One region of the Paenibacillus sp. OK060 genome, then DNA from elsewhere that is predicted to be linked to it. Evidence: riboswitches for the same ligand, from Rfam matches in the RefSeq annotation. Region 1 holds a riboswitch; each other region holds the start of a gene.

Region 1 (5,951 bases):
TGCTGTCCACGATTGGATTCGGCGCATTGCTGTATGGCTTCAGCCGGGCAGGAACTCTGGGATGGTCAAGCGCAGAAGTAATCATATGCATTGCAGCAGGAGTCATTGCTCTTGGACTGTTCACATGGAGACAACTCGCGTCTGCAAATCCGCTGCTCGATCTGCGGGCTTTCAAGTATAATATGTTCTCACTGACCACAATCATTAATATCGCGATCACGATGATCATGTATGCTGATATGATGTTGCTTCCTTTATACCTCCAAAATGCACGGGGTTACACTGCATTGGAGTCCGGATTATTATTGCTTCCAGGGGCGCTTGTCATGGGCTTCCTGATGCCGATAACGGGTAGATTGTTTGACCGGTTTGGCGCAAAATGGCTGGCGATTATCGGGATGGTCATTACGATTGTAACCACCATCGGGTTCATCGATCTAACGGATTCTACTAGCTATACTTACCTAGTATTGATGTCAACAGGTCGCCGAATTGGTATGGCCTTGCTTATGATGCCTATCCAAACAGCAGGTTTGAATCAACTGCCACCAAGACTAGGACCACACGGTACAGCAATATCCAACACTGTCAGACAGGTAGCTGGCGCTGTGGGTACTTCATTGCTCGTAAGTGTAATGACCAGTCGCACAACAGCACATGTTCAAGATATGGTGGCAACGGGTGCAGCCAAAGGCTTAACCCAGCAGCAGTTGGGAATGGAATCCATGATCCAGGGAATTAATGATGCTTACGTTGTCATTATCGGCATTGCCGTTCTTGGATTGCTCCTTTCCTTCTTCATCAAACGTACCAAACAAGCGACGGAGGAAGACTCCAAACAGCCTGTAAGACAAAAAGTCTCGATGAATACAAATTAAGAGCAATATTTACATGAATTACATCATGTAGAGCCTATTGTATCTTATATAAAAAGCGGCAGATCAGGACACTAAGCTTTACGTCCAATCTGCCGCTTTTTTGTGGTGTATTACATAATATAAATGAACAATTTGCCTGCACACGTAAGTAAGAACAGCTGCGTTAACTCGTTCTCTCCATGAGGATCTGCCTGAATTGTTCGAGATACGATCTGCAGTCTTTGACAATCCTGTTTGCCTCACACTGAAGAGAAGACGATTCAAATTCCGTTTGAAACGCCTGTAGCGTTACTTCCAACATGGAGATATTGATCTCTTTCTGCTCAACTAAAACAAGCAGCCCTTTGGTCAGTTCTTTCGCTTTAATAGGTACTTCCAATTGGAGAATAGAATGACTGAATTTCTGAAGACCTGCAATCAGGTTATTTTTATCCAACACAATTTCTTTGGAATCAGGAGCGATCATCAAAAGACTTGGAAAATCTATAATATGCTCTTGTCTTTCCAGCATGGAACGAAGCAAGATTTCAATGTAGTTCAGGATTTTGGGCACAAGATGGTTCCAATCCGGTTGGTCAAGATGGAAGTTTCTCCACATGTTCGAGATTTGATGGATCATGCCAAAACCAAAAATAGCCCCTTCATAAGCAAAAGGTTTTAATTCTTTCCCAAATACCTGTACCAGTCGTTCAGATAACCAATTCAACTGCATGCGAGTCAAATTTTTCAGATCGCATTCCCCAGAGTAGAAGCCTGTCCAGAATAGCTCCACAACAAGCTTTTTTTCTGGCAAAATCATCGGCACCATAATCTGATCCACCAGTAAATCAAAATCGGAAGCATAGCTTTGGCTCTCCAAATCTTTGCGAATCATCATATCTTCCTGTACACGTTGCTCCAGAATGGCAAGAATACAATCATCCTTCGAGCCAAAGAATTTATAAAATGTTCCTTTGGACACACCTGACTCGTCTAGGATCATTTGTATGGAGGTGTTGGTCACTCCATGTTTCCCAAAGAGTACAAGCGCTGAGTCCAATAATATTTGTTTCCGCTTATTCATAAGTTCCCCCTGGATGATTTAGGTGGTTCACGTTACGATATCTAATAACCTATTGCAAATCCACTGCAAACATCACATGTTCCTTCCAAATCCCCTTGATTTTAATATTCTGCCGGTCCGTCTCCTGAAAGCCCGCCTTGCGAAGCACTCGAATCGATCCGGCATTGTCGGGCAGCGCACCTGCCTCCACTCGTTTTATGCCCGCTTCATTCATAGCAAAATCCAGTGCTAGCTGAAGGGATTCACTCATATATCCCTTGCCATTCTGCACCTGATCGAGCACATAACCAACAATCCATTTGGTGGTGGAATCCAGTTCAAGCTCGAACAGAGAGATCTCCCCAATAAGCTCATGCGTATGGTTCAGAAAGATCCCGAAAGAGTACCGTTTCCCCTCTTCCCTCGCCTTGTTCCAACCTTCAAGAAGGGCTCCTTGGCCCTCCAATGTATAGAATGTATCCGATCGTTCGCTTGCCGATATTTCTTCGAAAACAGCACGGTTACGGAACTGCAAATCCAGTAGTCCAGCAGCGTCTTCCACGTTCAAAAATCGTAAATAGATGCGTTCTCCACGATTGTTCATCTGTATGTTCATCCTTATCTCTGGTTGTAGTAGATTGCATTCATCAGTACGAGAGTTGCCGTTTATAAGCCATATCCCAGAACAGATATTCAAATTCAACACTTCTTCTGAATATGTCTTCAATGGCCTCCAGTTCCTGCTCGGTTTTATGTTCGCATAATGCATCCAGTGTATCATAGAACCATTCGAATGAGTCGCGGAATTCATCACTTGCATAATTTTCGATCCAAGTCTGATAGAAATTGCCCTCTAATGAATCTCGATATTGTTCTTTTAATCTTGTGGCATAGTCGAAATACGTCCACGCACAAGGGAAAATGACGGCGATGATTTCGGCAACCCCACCTGTTTGTGCAACACTCATCATATTCGACGTATACGCCTTGTTGTAAAGAGAGGGTTTGACAGCATGATTTCCATCCAGCGTAATCCCAAATTCATTCATATAATTTCGATGCAAATCCATTTCTTCGTACAGAATAGCGTGTTGAATCACCGTAAAGTTCGTCATCAGTTTTTCATCTGTCGCCTTCACCGCACCCATGGCAAAAATCTTCGCATATTCAATCAGATATGTATAGTCCTGAAGAAGATAAAACTTAAACGCTTCCTGATCCAGTGTGCCTTTCCCCATTTCATGTAAAAAAGGATGGTTGTATCCATCTTCCCATACGTTTCTGGACTTATCTTTTAACGTTCTTGAAAATGACATGATCATTTCTCCTTGTATTAAAATTATAATGTCCCCGCTTCACATCCAGCTATCGCGTTCTGTCATCCAAAATGCAGACCAAAAAGCCCTTGTCCTATTTTCGGCAAGGGCAAAATAACATGAGTACATGTCATTTGCTCCCTACGTCAGTATTAACTAACAGGTTCAAAGGGTCAGGTTTTAACCTTCTCAACTGCGAACAGTCCCCCTGCAAATAGCTCAGGCTTATTACAACATGTGTTTTTCCAAATGTCAATCCATTCCTATTAATCTTCAAGTTCCCCTAAATCTTCTTGCAACTTCTTATGGCGGTTGCGGATATCCTTAATCATACTTTGCAATTTGTTTAACTCATCTACCCATTTTTGCTCATTAGAGACGTTCGTCGCTGAATTTGAATGATACGCCGGAGACGTCTTTAACTTGTTTAAATCCGATTCGTAACCCCTCCGCTCTTCCTCGGCTTTTGCTAATTCCTCCTCGGTGATGCCAATCTGGTGCTCCAGATAAATAATGTCTGATGAGTTACCGTGAGTTAAGCGCTGTGAATACGTCATCGTTCACCTCATTTCTGATGATCCATTGCTTTTCCAAGGTCATATGGCTGAATATCGATATCCAATTTCATACCCAGAGCCAATTTGGCAAGTTGACTTCCAATAAAAGGCCCCATCGTTAGCCCAGATGCACCAAGCCCGTTGGCTGTGATTAAGCCATTCCAACCAGGAACAGCACCCATTACCGGAAGAAAACCTGGTGTAAACGGACGGAAACCTACTCTTACTTCCTGAAACGTGCTATCGGCTAAACCTGGAGCCAGTTCCAATCCTTTATTCAAAATTTCCTGCATTCCGCCTGCGGTTACTCTTATATCATAGCCTTCAATATCATTTTCGTGAGTCGCCCCGATCACAATCTTCTGTTGATCAAAGGCTAACAGATATTGATCCGAAGGAGGCATGACCACAGGCCAGTTCCCAGTGTCTTCTCGATCATGAACCTGCAAATGCATAATTTGCGCCTTCTGATAATGAACCTTAAAATCAATGCCCAAGGGCTTCAACAGTTCACTAGCCCAAGCGCCGGCACACACAATAACCTCGTCAGCCGATATGACTTTACCGTCAACAACCACTCCAGTTACTCGGTCCGATTCATATTGAAGTGTCGCGTCCCCATTAATCAGGACCGCTTCATTTCGCTGTGCCGATCGGATTAAGGCATCACGCAGTGCACGTCCATCGATACGCGCAGCACCACTGATGTAGACGGACTGAAAGTTCTCCTCCATGAGAGGAAAACGCTCATGGGTTTCTTTTGCATCCAGACGGGTAATATCGGCAATCTCCGGTGCATCTTCTTTACGAAGGTGTGCTCGCTCCTGCATCTTGTTGATTTTCTCTACTTCCGTATGAATACTAAGAGCACCCACTTGAGCGTAACCCGTTTCCGTTTCCCCTTCACTCTTGAGTTCTTCAATCAAACCGGGATAAAAACGTGCACCAGCCTTGGCAAGCTGATACCAATCCTGATTACGGCGCTGAGATAACCAGGGACAGATGATCCCGGCAGCAGCATCCGTAGCCTGCCCTCGATCTTTCCGGTCTATAATAAGAACTTCCGCACCCCGTTTTGCCAATTGATATGCTGTGGAAGCCCCAAGAATTCCTGATCCTACGACGATGACTTTCTTCATGACTGCATCCCTTTCCTAAATCACTGTATCCATTATAGCGTATACTGTTTGGTCTGATAATGGCAAGGCATCGACATGATGATACATAATCCTAAAAGGTTTTCGATAAGTCGTTCATCGAAGTAAATAGTTCGTTTAAATTAATGTTATTTATGTAATATAATTCAAATCAGGTTTCTTTTAACTCTGTATCCGCGCCATTTACGCACACGACCTTTAACGAAATGAGGAATAACACAACGATGCCGAAACCTAGTACGGGGAATTCACTGGATACCGATATGCCGCTTATGATTACAGGTCAAAACCAGCTGACCGTAGATGAATTAATGAATTGGAACGGCCATTCACGGGATTACAGTATTGTGCAGTGTATCGGGGGAACAGGGAAAATTGCAGCCCAAAATCATGAGTTTTCGATTCGGAAAGGAACAGCTCTTATTATGTTCCCGGAGGTCACATACCGTTACGACAATCTGAGTGATTCATTGTTGTTCGATTGTTTGTCCTTTAATGGCTATTTATTGCCCCGGTTTCTGCATACCTTGCAGATCGGGGAGCTGCGCGCCTTCAAGCCGGATGGGATGCTTCATATCCTGTTGCATGAAATAACGTTGGCGCTACAGTCCCGGCACAAGGATCAGATCTGGCACGTATCCGCATTGCTATACATGCTACTGGTCAGGTTAAACATTGATGGAGATCGTTATGGTGCTTATGAACGCTCGGATGCCCGATTAAAGCTGGGTGGACTGGTTACTTTTATCAAGCAAAATTATGATCAGGATATCTCGCTCTCCATGCTGGCTCAGCAAATGGACGTCACCGAACAGCATTTGAATCGGATATTCAAAAAGGAATTCCAAATGACTCCGCTTGATTATCTGACACGGTATCGGTTATTGAAAGCCAAAGAAATGCTCGTCCATGACGCCGGAATAACGGCCCACGAGATTGCCCGGGCTGTTGGTTTCAACAGCGCCAGTTATTTTGGATCCGTATTCAAAAAATATGAAGGA
Region 2 (5,951 bases), on a different contig from region 1:
CAATGACCATGAAAAATGACATAGCGAGCACGCCTAGGATTTTGTTGGACTTGTCAAAAGGTAAGGAAAATGCAATTTTTCGCGCTACAGGTCCGACAATAAAGGACTCCACCAGAAATGCAATGACAAAGCACAATATGAACTGAAGCAATATTTCAAGCGCGGACATCTTGCTCAATAACCCATTGTGCCATAAATTGAAGGCCATCATGACGATGACCATTCCTGTGCACATCATCATTCCAAAAATAATCTGTTCTTTCTTCGTTGTTGGCAATTCTCTCATCCTCTCTGTTTACCTTCGTAATTATAGAGATGACGAACCCCTCCTCATAAGTGAACATTCTGTGAACAATTATAATTTTTCCAAATTAAAATCCTATTTGACAACCTCGTAGTACAGCCCTATGATATCCCTTAAAATGGTAGAAAAGATTCAATGCATATAAGGAGGATTTGGATTATGAGTTTTCAAAAGCGCATTGACCACGTCGGCATTGCCGTTCGTGATCTAGAGACCACGCTGCGTTTCTATACGGAGATTGTTGGTCTTGAATTGAAAGATCGGGTAACCCACACCAACGGTGTCATTCAGCTCGCCTTTCTCGGCTTCAACGGAAGCGATGAGACTGAGATTGAGTTGATTCAGGGATACAGCGACAAGCTGCCTTCCGAAGGTACGGTGCATCATTTTGCTATCCATGTCGATGACCTTGAGTCTGAGTACAACCGCATTAAGGCAACTGAGGCCGAGTTTATTGATGGAGAGATGATTACACTGCCTAACGGTTACCGTTATTTCTTCATCTATGGACCCGAGAAGGAATGGATTGAGTTCTTCCAGCGCTAAGAATTGGAGCTGATTTAATGAACATTTTAATTACCGGCGCAGCCGGAAAAATTGGACGTGACTTGTCCCAACACTTGTCAGAAGCATTTCACCTGCGACTAACGGATTTGAATATCGACAGACTGCATACGTATCAAGGGACAAGCCATGAGATCATGACACTTGATGTGACAGATCCCGAAGCCTGTCAGCACGCTTGCGAAGGCATGGATGTGGTTGTACATCTGGCGGGAGATCCTTCCCCGCATGCCGGATTCTATGAATCGTTGTTGGACATCAATATCAAAGGTACATTTAATGTATTCCGTGCAGCTAAGGACCAAGGTGTGCGGAGAGTCATTCTGGCAAGCAGTGCACAGACGATCGAGGGGTATCCCATTGATGCTCAAGTCTATCCGGACATGCCGACACGCCCACGGAATTTGTACGGAGTTAGCAAATGTTTTGGTGAATCGCTCGCTTCCTATTTTGCATATACCGAAGGTTTACAAAGTGTAGCAATACGTATAGGTGCATATGATGATTTCCAACCGGATGGACCCGCGCTGGAGGCAAGGGATATGAGCGCGTATATTAGTCCGGCTGACTTGTGTGATTTGATGTTCAAAGCAATTACAACTACAGATCTGGAGCCCTTCACCATACTGCATGGGATCTCGAATAATCGGTTTAAACGATTGAATCTGGAAACCACTCAGAAACAGGTAGGCTATGACCCGAAATCCGATGCTTTTGCACTCAGTCAGATTTCCTTATATGATTCGCCACGATAATTGTTGAAAATCACACATCTAGAGAGGTCGTTATACGCATGTATAATGGCCTCTTTGATTCATTCATACGTGCCCCTATCCAGTTCCTGACTGGACATGCGTGGGCCTCTGGCCTATAATTACACCTAGTAATGCCCGTAACTTCATAGTTTCCCAGGGGAGTCGGAATAGGCCGGCTGAGAGTGTATCCCACCAAGATACTGACCCTTAGACCTGATCTGGATCATGCCAGCGTAGGAATCGGAGTATATCGAATTGGCCCAGCCTCTTTGCTGAGTGCCACATCTCTAACGCCTGCACGCGTCCCGGATTAACGGGGCGCTTTTTTAATGTTCTTTTATATAGCCAGAGAGCTAAAAAAAGTGACGTCATCCGGATCATAGCTGGTATAAATCTGTCGATTTATGCAAGAAGCTTGGATATGAAGCCAAGGAGTACCCCGCGCCACTGGCCGGACAACATGAAGGAGAGAAATGAAGATGAGATGGCGTAAAATGATGGGCCTAATGCTCTTGTGCGTACTACTCGTGGCTGTGGCCGCATGTGGCGGCAAAGAAGCTGCACCTTCAGGAGAAAATGGCAGCAGCAACACCGAAAACAGCAATGAAGGTGACAACGCAGCCCTCAAGGACATTAAAGTGGTGCTGGATTGGACACCAAATACGAATCATACCGGACTGTATGCGGCCGTAGATCAAGGTTTTTACAAAGCTGAAGGCTTAAATGTCGAGATTGTACAACCAGGTGCCGGAGGCGCGGATACAATGGTGGCTTCGAACGAAGTGCCTTTTGGCGTAAGTTATCAGGAGAGTGTGACCCAGGCCCGCACACAGGGCGTACCGCTCGTGTCCATTGCTGCAGTCATTCAGCATAACACGTCCGGATTTGCCGCTCCGGTGGACCGGAACATCAAATCCCCCAAAGATTTTGAAGGTAAAACCTATGGTGGCTGGGGCTCTCCGGTGGAAGAAGCTGTGATGCAGTCCATTATGGAAGGCGAAGGCGCCGATGTATCCAAAGTAAAAAATATTAGCATGGGCGATGCAGACTTCTTCACCGCTGTGAAACGCGATATCGACTTTGCCTGGATCTTCTACGCGTGGACGGGCATTGAAGCCGAACTGCGCGGGGAACCGATCGACATGTTATATGTGAAAGATTATTCCGATTCACTGGACTACTACACACCTGTACTCGTTACCAATGAAAAGACGATTCAGAACGATCCCGAGCTGGTTAAAGCGTTCTTGAAAGCGACTTCCGAAGGATATCAATACGCGATTGAACATCCCGAAGACGCTGCCAACATTCTGATCAAGGCCGTACCGGATCTGGATAAGGATCTTGTACTCGCAAGCCAGAAGTGGCTGAGTCCAAAATATCAGGATGACGCACCACGCTGGGGTGAGCAGAAGCAGGAAGTATGGCAGAACTACACGGATTGGATGTTTAGCAAAAAACTGCTCGATGAGCAGGTAGATGTATCCAAAGCATATACAAACGAGTTCTTACCCCAATAAAATTATCCATATAAAACGAACTTAGTATTTACACGATGACGAAGAGGACAGAAATAACGTGAAAAAGCGAAGCGTTCGCCTTTATCACCGGATTTTCCCTTTGGAGAAGGGAATCAAAAAAATCTGGGGATAACAGCGATTGGAAGGTTATTCTGTCATCGAAGTGGCAAGTGTAACAGTCATTAGTTCATTTTATATATTTCGAAAGGAAAAGTGATCTCTCATGGCAAGCACACTACTTAGCATTCAAGTCATTCCCAAAACGCCAAATGGCGAAAATTCCTATCCTTATGTTGATCGTGCGATTGAAGTCATTCAGCAGTCTGGCTTGAAATATCAGGTTAATCCACTGGATACTACGATGGAGGGAGAACTGGAGGAACTGCTGGAGGTTGTCCGCAAAATGCACGAAGTTCTCGTGGAAGCTGGCAGCCCTAGCATCATCTCACAGATCAAAATCGCCCATAGCCCAAGTGGCTTCAGCATGGACACCCTGACGGAGAAATATCGCTAATGCATGCCTATTGGAAAAGCGTATGGCCGCCCTTTGTGGCGGTTATTCTCTTTATAGCGATATGGCAGGGAGCCGTCTCCCTGTTCCATATTGAGAAATGGATGCTGCCTGCGCCTTCGGACATCGCCCATGAAGCAGCATCCCAGGCCGAGCGACTTGGCATGCATGCATCGGCAACAATCCAGCTGACATTAATAGGATTTGCAGCAGGTACGCTCGTGGGATTACTGATTGCGATGGTGCTGCATCTGATTCCATTTTTGAAATCTGCACTCTATCCATTACTTATTCTTAGTCAAAATATACCGACCATTGCGCTTGCTCCGCTCTTGCTGATCTGGTTCGGATTTGGGCTGCTGCCCAAACTGATTACCATCATCCTGGTCTGCTTCTTCCCGGTGGCTGTAGCTGCCATGGACGGGTTGACCCGCACCGATGCGGCGATGATGAACTATATGCGCATGGCTGGTGCAAAACGCGGCCAAATTTTCTGGAAGCTCGAACTTCCACATGCATTGCCCTCGGTGTTCTCGGGGATTAAAATTGCCGCTACGTACAGCGTCATGGGTGCGATTATCGCCGAATGGATCGGTGCAGATAAGGGCATCGGCTATTATATGATGCTGCAAAAATCAGCCTATCGGACGGATCGTCTTTTCGTGGCAATCATGATTATTGTGGCATTGAGTCTGCTGCTCTTCCTGCTCATTGCGCTATTGGAGAAGCTGCTCGTACGCTGGCGTCCACAAAAGCGATAACTTTGAAATATGCACCATATAAAGGTTAGGAAGTGATGACAAGATGACACCCGAACACAACGAGCGGGTAGCTACTGCGCCGGATGAAGGTGCAACCACTCCAACGAGTAGCGGGAGTCCTGAATATGGAACCGTGGCCTTACCTGCACATCATTCTTCACCAGCGTTGGAAGTATTAGACGTGAATGCTTCGTTCCGGGAGCGACGCAGCACATTGCCCGTTCTGGATGGCCTGTCCCTGACCGTGGAACAAGGAGAATTCGTAGCCATCGTCGGCCCTTCCGGCTGTGGCAAAAGCACCCTGTTTCACATCATCGGCGGTCTGCTGAAACCTCAGGAGGGCCAAATCCTGATGAATGGTCAGGATGTCACCGGACAACGCGGCAAGATTAGCTATATGCCGCAGCAGCCTGCCCTCTTCCCATGGCGTACCATTGAGGACAATGTGCTGCTTGCAGGTGAAGTGTCTTCGGATGCACCACCCCGAGCAGAGGCGCTTGCAGATGCCCGGAAGTGGCTGAGCAGTGTCGGACTGGCTGGGTTCGAACAAGCCTATCCGCATATGTTATCGGGCGGCATGCAGCAGCGGGTTGCCTTTCTGCGCGCCCTGCTCAGTCCGCAGGAGCTGATGCTGCTAGACGAGCCTTTTAGTGCGCTGGATGCACTGACCCGTAGCGACATGCAGCGCTGGCTGCTCGATATCTGGGAACAGAACCGCCGCTCGGTGCTGTTCATTACGCATAATATCGAGGAAGCATTATTGCTTGCGGACCGTATCTATGTTTTATCAAATCGGCCTGCGGCTGTACTTCACGAGGTCGATGTTCCCTTTGATCGTCCACGTCGCGAAGCGATCACGGAGGAATCTGCTTTTCTTGAACGGAAACGGCAGATTTCCCAGTGGATGAGAGAAGAACAGCAGAAAACCCGCCTATCTAAATAGTGCGGGTTTTTGAGTTATTTTTTCCCTAAAATGGGTGATCCAAGACAAACTATCCTGCGTATCATTGGTAAAAGACAAAAAGGAGGGGTCCATCCATGCAATCAACCGCTTTTGCACCCTTGATCGATGCCCATCTTCACCTGGACAAATATACACCTGAAGAACAACGTGAGATGCTGCATTCCTTCCCATCCCAGCAGGTTGAGGCTGTCATCGCCGTTTCCATGAATCTGGCTTCTGCCCAGAGTAACCTAGAAGTAGCTTCCCAATACCCTCGTACCGTATATCCGGCCTTTGGGTTCCATCCCGAGCAGCCCCTGCCGTCCCTGGCAGAGCAGGATCTATTTATCAAATGGATCGAAAAGCATATGGGACAAGCCACAGCGATTGGGGAAGTTGGATTGCCTTATTACAACCGACAGGAAGCCGAACAGGCAGGACAGTACTTTGATCAGAGCGGCTATATCGATCTGTTGGAGCGATTTATCCAGCTAGCGAAACGGCACGGTAAACCGATTGTGCTGCACGCTGTATACGAGGATGCCGATATCGCCTGTGACCTGCTGGAGCAATATCAACATCGCCGGGCACAT
Region 3 (5,951 bases), on a different contig from region 1:
AAAACTATAGGCATACTTGGGTGGGAGCCTCCACTGCTGCATGAGGGAATAAAAGAGACGGACAGGCTTGGTCGTCAGACCGAACAACAATCCAGCTGCCGCCATACTTAGGGAACGAAATCCTAGGTGCAACCCGCGGTAGAAGCTCTCTTCGGTAATATGAATCAATCCCCACTGAAACCAGGTGGTCTCCCCTTTACCAAACATGATCATACCTGTGGAAGTTGATATAAATACCAGAATGAACGGAGATGCATACAGCAATAATCTGGGCCATGCGTGACCTGTCCAGCCCAGCAGTAACAGCATGACAACTGCCACATTAGCCATTACATTCAGGTTGTGAATAAGGATGACGAAGACAAACAGCAATGTCAGGAAAATCATTTTCAACCCCGGATTCACCGCGTGAAGCCAAGTCTCACGATGAGGAAACGAGAGCTGCATCCGTTAACCTCCCCTCATGCACCGTCCAGATCCGGGTGCAATAACGCTTCACGATTTCACGGTCATGTGTAACCATCACAATGGCGGTCCCTTCACGCCGCAGCCATTCCAGCTGTGATAACATGGCAAAAGTATTCCGCGCATCCTGTCCAAAGGTAGGTTCATCCAGTAACAAAATACGCTGTTCCCGTACCAGAGCTGATGCTACACTCAGTCGTCGTTTCTGTCCCATCGACAATTGGTATGGATGCCTGCCGGACAGCTCACTCAGTCCGAATTGCTCCAGCATATTATCGGTTTTGATAACTCTTTCTTCGGCAGTTAACTTGCCGCTCAGCAAGGAGAATCCCACTTCATCCCGGACTGTATTGGTCACGAATTGAAATTCAGGATTCTGGAATACAAAGGCAATGTGATCTGCAAGCTGCTCGGTTTTTCCGGCCGATTGTCCTTCCACAACATAATGACCTGTCGTTTTTAGAATATTCATTATGGATAGCAATAACGAACTTTTACCTGCCCCGTTAGCCCCGACAATCCCCACCCAATCTCCGTGCCATACCTTGGCCTGTTCCACCTGAATGAAAGGTGTTTTTCCGCGCCATCCGGTGAATTGCTGCATTTCCAGGGCTGGTTGGGGCTGCGCAGAAGCTCGCTCCTCCTTGTTATCCATACTTTCAGTTTCTGTTGCCCCATAACGAATAAACTCTCCTGTGACCAACGTCTGTGCTTTCGTCTGCCCTCGCTCTTCCCAAACTCCTGGATACCAGATTCCGTATTCCCTGAGCATATTCCGCTCATCTGTAAATACCTGATTCGCCGGGCCATCTGACACAATCTTTCCTTCAGGCGACAATACGATGATTCGGTCTACCCACTCGACAATTTCATTAATTTTATGTTCCACGATAATGAGTGTTTTGTCCTGTGCAATCTGTTTCACCGTATCCCACACCTGAGAGGTTCCTTCATCATCCAACAGTGCCGTTGGTTCATCCAAAAAGAGTACGTCTGGCTCCATAGCCAGAATCGAAGCCATCGCAAGACGCTGCTTCATCCCCTGTGACATGGATTGAATGAGTGTTCGGTTATGTTCAAAGCATAACCCCACCTGTTCCAGATATCGATGGATAAGAGCAGGCATCTGCTCGCGTGGAATATTCCGGTTTTCCAGTACAAATGCAATCTCTTCATCCGTATATGACATACAGAACTGGGTATCCGGATCTTGAAAAACAATACCGGGCTGCTCAGGCACCTGAATGTCATCACATTTCATCGGAATCTCCACAGATCGCGGAATCAGACCACTCAGAATTTGCAACAAGGTTGATTTGCCAGAGCCGCTTGGTCCAAGCAACAACACTTTCTCCCCTTGACGCACAGAGAGAGACAAGCCTTGGAACACCAAGGCCTTCTCTCCCGGGAACTTACATCTTAGATTCGTAACACCTACCGCTTGCACATTCTCCACTTCATTCATCTAGTCCAGCGCCTCATAATCCTGCTTCGACACCGGTCTAAGGGATCGTGTTACACCTGTAAGCTCCAGCGCTTTGGCGAGATAATAGGTGAATACACCCGCAATCAGAATACTTCCAATGAAGCGGAATCCGATAAACAGCGTGTAGTTCCAAGCCGTGAGGGAATCAATGTACCCATACTGATAATCGAGTACAAGCGAAGCCGCTGCTGCACCAATAGCCGCAAGGCAGGTAACGAACAGATTGCTTTTCCGATACAGAAATGCGGCGAAGAAGATCTCTGCACCCAGCCCTTGCAGCAGCCCATACACCAGTGTCGACATGCCCCACTCACTACCTAGAAAAGCACTCACCGTTGATGCCGCAACTTCGGCCAGAATGGCTACACCCGGCTTGCGAATAATTACAAAGGCAAAGGTGCCCGCCATGAACCACATGCCGTAAATCATCTGCTCCGCATGAACGCCGAATGGCTTCATCAGATCATATGTAGGTCCCCATATTTTGTAGATCACCCCAAAGACTACCGCAATCACAATTGTTACCAAAATATCGGTTAACTTCAATCTGTTGCTGCCTACTGCTGTTGACATGTTCTCTACTTCCTTCCTCTGTTTCCCTAGATTTATAAAAAAAACAATAAAACAAACAAAAAAAGCCTCCCCGGTTCACAGGCAGGCCATACGCACAGTTTACAATTCTCACGATGCAACGCATTAGGCAGATATAGAGAAAGAAGAAAACAAACGACACCATCCCCGTCACATCAGAGAAATCCCGTTGCAACCAAGAAACGCTGACATTTATGTTCTATCCCTTATCACTTACCATTGCTCATCGCAAATTCATGTTCTCTACGCTGGCATTACCCAGATCAGATATACGGTCAGCAGCACAAGGCCGCTCTCTCAGCCCAACTTCATTGAGCACCCGGTTCACTTATTTCATTGCTTCTACTGTACAACACATGGGTATTTGTGACAATCCCGATAAGAAAAAATCAGTTTAAACTAGAAGAAAGAGTGATTAACTATATGTCTCATTTATGCGTCATATACCTCTGCTTCAAGAAATAACGTCTCTGTAATTCGTTACATCTCAGAAAGGTGCAAATGAGAGCGAATAATGTGTGCCAGGTTCATTAGACCAAGATAACGCGAACAAGGGATGTCCCCGTCATATTCATGAGGACATCCCCTTTAATTGTTATGCTTCATATCCTTTAGAGGAAAATTATTGAGAACCGGTAAGCTCTGTTTTAATATTGAGTATTCCCGGATTGACTTGTTTTGCCCGATGCAAAGCCTTTAAACAAGGTCGGTACTTTGGAGTAACGGGTATTTGTAATTTTCCCTTGCGATGTACTGCTGTCCGTACGCATAATAGAATCTTTGACATTGGAAATGTCTGAGTTGTCGAGCGTCATGTTCACGGCGAAGGTTGTTCCGCCATTCTGACGTACCAGCTTGCCAATATCGTCTGCACGGAAATTTTTAATGTTAATCGTTCCGGCTGCATTCATTTGAAATACTTTATCATAGGCCTTGTAAGCTGCACCACCAGTGATGTTAACCGTTCCGGCTAATTTCAGAGTCAGAGCGTCCTCACCGACATCCTCCCAAATCACATTTGAAATTGTGCAGTTACCGTAACAATGAACACCGTCAGCTGCAGGTGAACCGATAATCACATTTTTGAGCGTGGCGCCTGCCTCCAACCGAAATACCGGCTTCTGATCTTCCGCTTGAGATCCATCTCCCAGGGTGGAAGGGTTGGCTACATACGTTTGGCCTTTGCCATCAAAAGTTTCTCCCTTGGCTACAATAATCGTTGAGTTTACAACAGCAGGTGCAGCAAAAGCTGGAATTGCACCGAATAATGAAGCGACCAGACCCGCAGACAGCAGCAACGTCAACATTTTTTTCATAACTTAAATCCTCCCTTATTCTGATGAATTGGCGTACAAGCATAAGCTTGTCCTCAAGGAACCGATCAGAGGTGCACCTCCGGCTCGGAACCTACCCTGATCCTACCAAAAAAGGGATGTTACGATAATAATCATTAGCTTAGATATAGAAATGATAGCATTATGCCTGTGTTCTCGGCATTTTTTGCATCGTACTCCATTGTGTAATGTGCCGATCTCAACTTCGGGTATGCTTCTTTTACAACTTGTAATCTATGGCGATATGCTCCTTTATCGTTCTAGAAAAAACGAAAGACCACCTCATCTGTTTCCAGACAACGTGATCTCTATTATTTTGAATCTCATTTTATTTATTAAATTACGCTTTAAGCGCCGAACCGCTGACGATATCCGCACTTCCGACATAATTCCTCCACGGCTTCCCGTTTGGAGAAACCATAGAACAGATTGTTGGCTCGTTCACCATCCACAATCTCCGAGAACGATTTTTCATGAACGTTGCCCAAGTTAATGACACCTTCACCATCGAGACAGCAAGGTACCACAGTTCCATCGACAAGCACGGCTGCCTGACTACGAAGTGCATGACAGAAACCTTTACCATCATCTTCGGGTGCATCCAGACTCGGCCACTGGAATTCATGATCCTGATTCAGATACACATTCGGGGCAATTTTGACACCGCTCCCCGGCACCACTTTCTCCTCAATACGGAAATCTAGATTGAACTCCCGTTCAAGAACCTCCAGCGTCTCCCTGTTTCGGTTCATCTGCGCATTCGTGAGGTTATCCTGTGTCAGATTCCAGAGTCGAAATGAAATAATGACATTATGCTTCACTGCTTCCCGGACAAAAGACAACACATTGCCCAGATAGCCCTCACGGTCTGTGGAACCCTCGTGACCATCAAAGCTGTGCAGGGAGAAATTCATCTGACGCAGTGCCGGTTTGCCGAGCAGTTTGTGCTGGGTCTTGGGCAGCAGCGTACCGTTCGTCGTAATGTTGACCTTGAATCCCTTCTCATGCGCTGAATCCAGTAACAGATCAATTTTGGGATGAAGCAGCGGCTCACCTTTGACATGTAAATAAATATGTTTGGTATGGGGTTTGATCTGATCCAATATATTGTTGAAGACTTCAGGGTCAATGAAATTTTTGGCACGTTTGGTCTGTGGACAGAAGCTGCATGCCAGATTACATATACTTGTGATCTCAATATATACTTTCTTGAACGTTTTCAACTCGGGGTCCCCATTCTGCTTAGAGGGAGAACAGTCCCACCCTCATTTGTGATCCGGCCCATGTGTGCCACCACTATTATATCGGGTTCAAGGGACAAGGTAAATCGACTAGGATGTTAATTCCCTTTTTCTCATCGAATTCGTTAACTACGTTCACCTATAGATTCTTTCAATCGAAGTATAGGATGTATTGATTGTCCAGGTCATTGTAGTTGCCGAGACGCGATGCTAGAATCTAAGCAATTTAAAACCAAGTTAAAACGTAAGAATAATAAGTTATAAGGAGAGTGTATTCATGATTACTGTTAAGGCACCCGCAGTATATGTACACGAGGCTAACATTCTTGAGCAAAGTGGTTCGCGGATTGCACAGCTTGGGCAGCATGTTCTCATCATCGCCGGTGAGTCTGCATTAAAAGCCGTACAGCCTTACCTTCTTCCTTCATTGGAGGAGCATAAGATCAAGTTCCATGTGCAATTGTTTCACGGTGAGGTTACAACAGGCCAGATTGATACTTTCACACAGCAAGCCTTCGATTTGGATGTTGATCTGATTATCGGCGTCGGTGGTGGTAAAGTGCTCGATCTGTCCAAAGCGGTGGCCGAGCAAGCCCAATTGCCCATTGTAACGGTCCCAACGATTGCCGCAACCTGCGCTGCCTGGTCCGCCTTAACCGTGCTCTATGATGAACAGGGGAAATCTGCAGGATATCGTCCCCTGCGTCGTTCGCCTGATCTCGTTCTGGCTGATCCTCATATTCTGGCGAGTGCACCAAGGCGATATTTGGCCGCAGGGATCGGTGACACACTCGTAAAATGGCATGAGTTCGCCGTTAATCTAAGTGGCAACGC
Region 4 (5,951 bases), on a different contig from region 1:
TCGCCTCAACCACCTTTTCGTCCAGTGTGCCAATGTTCAGTACAACTGCTCCCGACATCTTGGCAACATCAGCAACTTCTTCATGCGCATAAGCCATAAAGGGAGATGCACCTAGTGCGAGCAAACCGTTGGCCGTAAACGGAGCGACGACAATATTCGTAATGTTATGAACAAGCGGATTTTGCGTACGAACACGTTCCAGATAAGACATATAAGTTCCTCCTAATAAATAAGCAAATTAATCAATAAAAGTGTCAGGGCAGGGTGGGCCATTAAATCATGGGAACTAAACGCTATTCTCGGATAGCTGGAAAGTCCATATAGAAAGCTTAATTAAAGAGTCCTTATCCTCGATAAAGATTCTAATCGTACAGTTATTGAATTCCGTAACTACTCATGTTATCGACATCTGATAATGAATTTACAACTTTCAAATTTCCCTTGATCTCGTCCAGTAATCGATTTTACTTACTCACCCTGCAAGTTGATAAAAGCATCCTCAGCCTTTACGGAATCCGGAATCAGTTCACTTTGAACCAACCATGCACGTACATTTTCCCAAGAAGAGGCGTCCTGCCTGCCAAACGGCTGACCTTCTTCATTCATCAGTGGCAGTAAAATGTTTAGACTTTTGATTTCGATCTCCGGGTCAAGTGGAGACGTTTCGTTCTCATGTGCGAGCAGAATGTTCAGCGCGTCCTCGGGGTGCTCTGTTACATATTTCTGTCCTTCCTGCATCGCTTTGATGAAGCGGGTAAGCTGATCTTTCTTCGCTTCAATGCCCGCATCACTTGCAGTGAGGACCAGTTCATAATAATCAGGTACGCCGTAATCGACGGGATTGATCGCTTTCATGGCATGGCCTTCCTTTTCCAGAATCAATTGTTCATGGTTAATAAAACCACCCATAATGGCATCTGCCTGCCCGGAAGCCAGGGAAGGGATCAGGTCAAATCCCACATCCACCAAATTCATCTTGTCGGGATTACCGCCATCCTGGCTGATCATGGTACGCACCATTGCTTCATACAAAGGGATTGAGGAATAGCCGACCGTCCTCCCTTCAAGATCTTTTGGCGATTTCACTTTACCGTCTGCTTCAGTCAACAGATGCACGAGCGGATGGCGAACGACGGCTGCAATCGAACGTACAGGAATGTTCTCCCCACGCGCGAGCAAAATTTGCGGCTGGTAGCTTAGTGCAAGATCGATTTTCCCGGCGGCAACAAGTTTGAGTGCATCATTCGTATCGGCAGGCATCTGGATATCGACATCCAGACCTTGATCCGCGAAGTAACCATTCTCCTGAGCAACATAGATGAAGGAATGCACTGCATTTGGGTACCAATCGAGCATGATGGACAGCTTGTCTTTGGATGTCGATGGCGTTTCTATCGCAGATGAGTCTGTATCGTTTGCATTGGAAGTTGAGCCTGTGGAGGGCGTATTGATGCCCGTTTTACCGCATCCGCTGACGATTAGCAAAAGAGACATGAGCAGAATGGGGAGCAGGGAATAGATATGCTTTTTATTCATAACGTAAAGTTCCTCGTTTCTTTTGTTTTTTTGTTTTGAAATCCGAAAGTTATCCAGCTTTTCTTCTACCTGCATGACGTGGTGTACCAAATCTTCTCTCCATCCATGCAATGAGTACAAACAGCGCGATACCAAGCAGGGATAATAGCATAATGGCGGCGAACATCGCATCCGTGTTCATATTGCTCGACATTCTGCGGCTGAAGTAGCCAAGCCCCTTGCTTCCACCAAGCCATTCACCGATCGTTGCACCGACCACACAATACACCACGGACATTTTCAGTCCCGAAAAGAAGGAGGGAAGGGCAAGTGGAATCTGGAGTTTGCGAAAAATATCCCACTTGGTGGCCCCCATCGTCAGCAGCAGTTCACGCTGCTCCGGATCACCCTTGCGCAGGCCATCGTAGGTGCTCACCACAATTGGGAAAAATGCGATCAGGAACACCACCGCCACTTTACTCCACAGCGTGTAGCCAAACCACAGGATAAAGACGGGGGACAGGGCAATCAGCGGGATCGTCTGACTGATCACGATGAAGGGATATAACGCTTTTTCAATCGACCGATTCATATACATACCCGTTGCAAGTGCAATTCCGGCACCAATGGACAAGCCAAAACCAACGACAACCTCCATCAAGGTAGCAGGCAGATGTGTAGCCAGCAGAAGGTGGTGATGTTCATACAGCGAACGGACAATCGCCGTCGGGGCTGGAATGATGAAGGAAGGCACCCATCCCATACACACAATCCACTCCCAGAGAGCAAGCAGCAAGATCATGAGCAAAAGAAACAGACCATAACGGGCAAGCCAACCTCTTACGCTATGCTTCATGCTATCTCTCAAGTTACCGTCTCGCATGCAATTGTTCCTCCAGTAGTCGTCTCATCTGAACGAGAGCCGGTTCGTAGATCATGTCCGAATGTCTTGGACGTGGCAAAGGTACCGTCAGATCCTGCAGCTGTTGGCCTTGGCCCACCGGAGTTAACAGGATAATTCGATCACTGAGCAGCAGGGCTTCTTCAATGTCATGTGTGATGAACAACACGGTTTTGCCCAGGCCTTCCCAGAGCTCCAGCAGCCAGCGATGCATCTCACGTTTGGTCAGGGCATCGAGTGCGCCGAATGGTTCATCCAGCAGCATCAGTTGGCCACCTGTCAGCAAAGTACGAAGCAGCGCGACACGCTGGCGCATGCCACCTGAAAGCTCGTCCGGGTAAGCATGCGCGTGGCCGGATAAGCCAAATCTGTCGAGGCCAGCCAGGATATCTGCTCGAATCCTTATCTTATCCTGCCGACCTGCAGCCAGTTCAGAGGGAAGCATGCAATTCCCCATGACGGTTCTCCAGGATAATAGGAGGTCCTTTTGCGGCATGTAGGCCACCTGCCCCAGTCGCTTTCCTTCTTGAACCCAAGGAATTTCAATGGTTCCGTGTGTTGGCTCAAGCAAGCCTGCCAGCAGCTTGAAAAGGGTACTTTTACCGGAGCCGCTGGAACCGATGAGCGAGACGAATTCGCCTTTGGCTACACGCATCGACACATTGGAGAGCACGGGGGAATCCCTTTTTCCCGGGAAAGCGTAGCTCATGTTGTGAATGGTTATATCGTTATCCATCTCGTTCCGTCCCCCCTTGTTATTCATAATTCAACTTCAAACCGCGGGATCTTTAATTACACCTTCTGATCTGCCCGCAGAACGCGAAAAAGACCCACCCATTTCCGGAGAAATGAGTGGGTCTGTAAGTTCAATTCACATTAAATTCCATCATCAACATGAAAAAATCCGCTTACTGAGAGGCCGCTCCACTTCCCTCCGCTGGTATGATCCAGATCAGGTTCAAAGGGTCCGAATCGTTCGATTCGTCTCAGCCGCAAGGCTCCCCTAGTGCAATGTTCAAGATATGCAGTTGTGTGTTCAGCATATATCACATGCAAGTGGAATGTAAAGAGGGCGGCTTAAAAGAAGTGTGCGTAATGTGAGTTAGGAAAGTAACTAGGATTCTAATCGTTTGAATGTAACAGTGAATCAAGCTCCCCGATCAGACGGGCAATCTGCTCCGGTGTACCAATCGTAATCCGAAGCCAGGTAGGCATACTGAATTGGGCACCGCCGCGGACAGAGATGCCTCTGTTCAACAATTCTTGGGTAATCGGGCCACTATCCTGCAACAGATCAACCATGATGAAATTTGTTTCGGAAGGGATGTAGGGTAAGTTCCACTGATCAAAGGACTGCATTAACGTTTCCCTTCCTTGACGATTGTAGTGCAGGCAGTGAGAAACAAATTCATGATCATCCAGGCTGGCCAAAGCAGCGGCTTGGGATGTGGCTGTCAGACTGATGGGCAGCTTGACCCGGTTAATGCCTTCAATAATGCTTTCATTCCCGATGCCATATCCAATTCGCAGGCCGGCAAGTCCATATATTTTGGAGAAGGTCCGCAAAATAATCAGATTATTATACTGCTCCAGCAGCTTAACCGTATCAGGATAATCTTCACTTTCCGCGAATTCATAATACGCTTCGTCCAGGACAACCACGACATGGGAGGGAACATGTTCGAGTAAACCAAGTAGGGCATCTGCCGTGAAAATGGTTCCGGTTGGATTATTCGGATTGCACAGCCAGATAATTCGGGTAGAAGCATTGATCCGTTGCCGGAATTGCTCCAGGTCCAGTGAATGGTTGACCAAAGGCACTTCATGAATGACCCCGCCTGCCAGCAGCGTAGCGCCCTTATACCAGTTAAAGGAGGGCACTGGAATGAGTGATTCCTCGCCGGGATTAAGATAGGCTTGGGCGGTAAGGGTAAGGAGCTCGAATGAACCACTGCCAAATACCAGTTGGGAGGTACGCACACCCAGACGGTCCGCAAGTTTGTCACGCAGCAGTTGGCTGGAACCGTCGGGGTATTGAGCCAAAAGATCGGAACCCAGCGATCTGACCGCTTCCGCTGCCAGGGGAGAAGAACCGAACGGATTCTCGTTCGCTGCAAGTCGATCTACACTTTCCAGTCCCAACTCCCGCCGGATCTGTTCCATGGATTTGGCAGGCGTATAAGCCGGAATTTGAGTTAAAAGGTCTTTAACAGGTGGAGAGGGAACGGGTGAGAGGGATTGCATAATCATGCCTTCTTTCCAGTGGAATTAGATCGAGAATGATATCTGTTTCTGGGCAATCTGCTGTGGTGTCTCTTGTGGCGGAGTCAACAAGCGATTCAGAATCAGGTTTTCAAAATGAGCAAACCCGCTGTCCCGAACGCGTGGCCGCTCCAGCGTAATTCGGGTATCCATCGTTATATGACCATCCTCAATTAACAGCACTCTGTCTGCCAGCGCAACCGCCTCACTGACATCATGCGTGACCAGAATGACAGTCAGATCTTCTTCTACCCACAAGCGTTCGATTAATTGCTGCATCTCAATTCGTGTCAATGCATCCAATGCACCCAGCGGTTCATCCAGCAGCAGTAAACGCGGATGACTTGCGAGTGCCCGTGCCAAGGCGACACGTTGTTTTTGTCCGCCAGATAATACCCCCGGCCAATCACCTTCACGCTCTCCAAGTCCTACATTGCGAAGCGACTGGCGTGCATCTTCCTTGTTCTTGTCGGGGATACCTAGTCGTACATTGTCGAGCACGGATTTCCAAGGCAGCAGCCTTGCTTCCTGAAACAGAAACCGTGTCTCGGGTGCTGTACTGCCAAGCTTTCTGTTGCCCAGCATAATGCTCCCGGAAGAGGGGGGTTCCAGCCCGGCGATCAGACGCAGCAAAGTACTTTTGCCACAGCCGCTTCGTCCAACGATGGCTACAAATTCCCCTTGTCTTACATTGACGTTGATGTCGGATAGTATCGTCCGCTGATCATACGATTTCTGAACCCCATCTACTTGAAGAATAGGACTGATCTGACTTGTGCTCATGGATCAATACACACTCCTTTGCTTTACTTGCGGGATAGGGCCGGGTTCCAGCGCAGCCAGCGCCGTTCCAGCCATTTAGCGATGGTATCGGACAGCTTGCCCAGCAGGGCATATAGCAGAATGCTTAAGACGATTACGTCCATCTGCATGAATTCCCGTGCGTTCATCGCCATGTATCCAATCCCCGCATCCGCCGCAACCGTCTCGGCTACGATAAGTGTCAGCCACATAATGCCAAGTGCATAACGAATGCCCACCAGAATGGAAGGCAGTGCACCAGGCAGGATAATGTCCTTATAAAGGGACCAACGGCTGAGGCCATATACTTTGCCCATTTCAATCAGACCGGGATCGACTGATCGTATGCCGTGAAACGTATTCAGATATACCGGAAAGAATACACCCAGGGAAACGAGGAATAATTTTGCTTCTTCACCGATCCCGAACCACACAATAACGAGGGGGATCAAGGACAGATGCGGAATGTTGC

What was found. Region 1 has a riboswitch for thiamine pyrophosphate ahead of tenA (thiaminase II). Riboswitches for the same ligand answer to the same signal wherever they lie in the genome.
Region 2: another riboswitch for thiamine pyrophosphate. It lies ahead of BLS14_RS22805 (ABC transporter substrate-binding protein); the one in region 1 lies ahead of tenA (thiaminase II).
Region 3: another riboswitch for thiamine pyrophosphate. It lies ahead of BLS14_RS15305 (ECF transporter S component); the one in region 1 lies ahead of tenA (thiaminase II).
Region 4: another riboswitch for thiamine pyrophosphate. It lies ahead of BLS14_RS15265 (ABC transporter ATP-binding protein); the one in region 1 lies ahead of tenA (thiaminase II).

Annotation. Positions count from the first base shown of each region.
Region 1 covers NZ_FNFR01000001.1:973,953-979,903, reverse strand. Annotated here, with positions in the region: gene BLS14_RS04325 (DHA2 family efflux MFS transporter permease subunit) at 1-878, shown strand, start outside; gene BLS14_RS04320 (TetR/AcrR family transcriptional regulator) at 1,042-1,941, opposite strand; gene BLS14_RS04315 (GNAT family N-acetyltransferase) at 1,991-2,536, opposite strand; gene tenA (thiaminase II) at 2,568-3,236, opposite strand; TPP riboswitch at 3,358-3,456, opposite strand; gene BLS14_RS04305 (hypothetical protein) at 3,503-3,793, opposite strand; gene BLS14_RS04300 (NAD(P)/FAD-dependent oxidoreductase) at 3,802-4,932, opposite strand; gene BLS14_RS04295 (AraC family transcriptional regulator) at 5,175-5,951, shown strand, end outside.
Region 2 covers NZ_FNFR01000006.1:281,690-287,640, forward strand. Annotated here, with positions in the region: gene BLS14_RS22790 (DUF2798 domain-containing protein) at 1-277, opposite strand, end outside; gene BLS14_RS22795 (VOC family protein) at 464-850, shown strand; gene BLS14_RS22800 (NAD-dependent epimerase/dehydratase family protein) at 868-1,623, shown strand; TPP riboswitch at 1,769-1,881, shown strand; gene BLS14_RS22805 (ABC transporter substrate-binding protein) at 2,103-3,143, shown strand; gene BLS14_RS22810 (thiamine-binding protein) at 3,367-3,657, shown strand; gene BLS14_RS22815 (ABC transporter permease) at 3,657-4,415, shown strand; gene BLS14_RS22820 (ABC transporter ATP-binding protein) at 4,459-5,358, shown strand; gene BLS14_RS22825 (TatD family hydrolase) at 5,454-5,951, shown strand, end outside.
Region 3 covers NZ_FNFR01000004.1:13,848-19,798, reverse strand. Annotated here, with positions in the region: gene BLS14_RS15315 (energy-coupling factor transporter transmembrane component T family protein) at 1-447, opposite strand, end outside; gene BLS14_RS15310 (ATP-binding cassette domain-containing protein) at 422-1,468, opposite strand; partial or broken gene BLS14_RS33565 (ATP-binding cassette domain-containing protein) at 1,490-1,840, opposite strand; gene BLS14_RS15305 (ECF transporter S component) at 1,931-2,524, opposite strand; TPP riboswitch at 2,766-2,876, opposite strand; gene BLS14_RS15300 (pectate lyase) at 3,190-3,858, opposite strand; gene BLS14_RS15295 (radical SAM/SPASM domain-containing protein) at 4,224-5,099, opposite strand; gene BLS14_RS15290 (iron-containing alcohol dehydrogenase family protein) at 5,395-5,951, shown strand, end outside.
Region 4 covers NZ_FNFR01000004.1:5,913-11,863, forward strand. Annotated here, with positions in the region: gene thiM (hydroxyethylthiazole kinase) at 1-211, opposite strand, end outside; gene BLS14_RS15255 (ABC transporter substrate-binding protein) at 469-1,536, opposite strand; gene BLS14_RS15260 (ABC transporter permease) at 1,586-2,398, opposite strand; gene BLS14_RS15265 (ABC transporter ATP-binding protein) at 2,385-3,179, opposite strand; TPP riboswitch at 3,329-3,431, opposite strand; gene hisC (histidinol-phosphate transaminase) at 3,539-4,666, opposite strand; gene BLS14_RS15275 (ATP-binding cassette domain-containing protein) at 4,685-5,461, opposite strand; gene BLS14_RS15280 (ABC transporter permease subunit) at 5,485-5,951, opposite strand, start outside.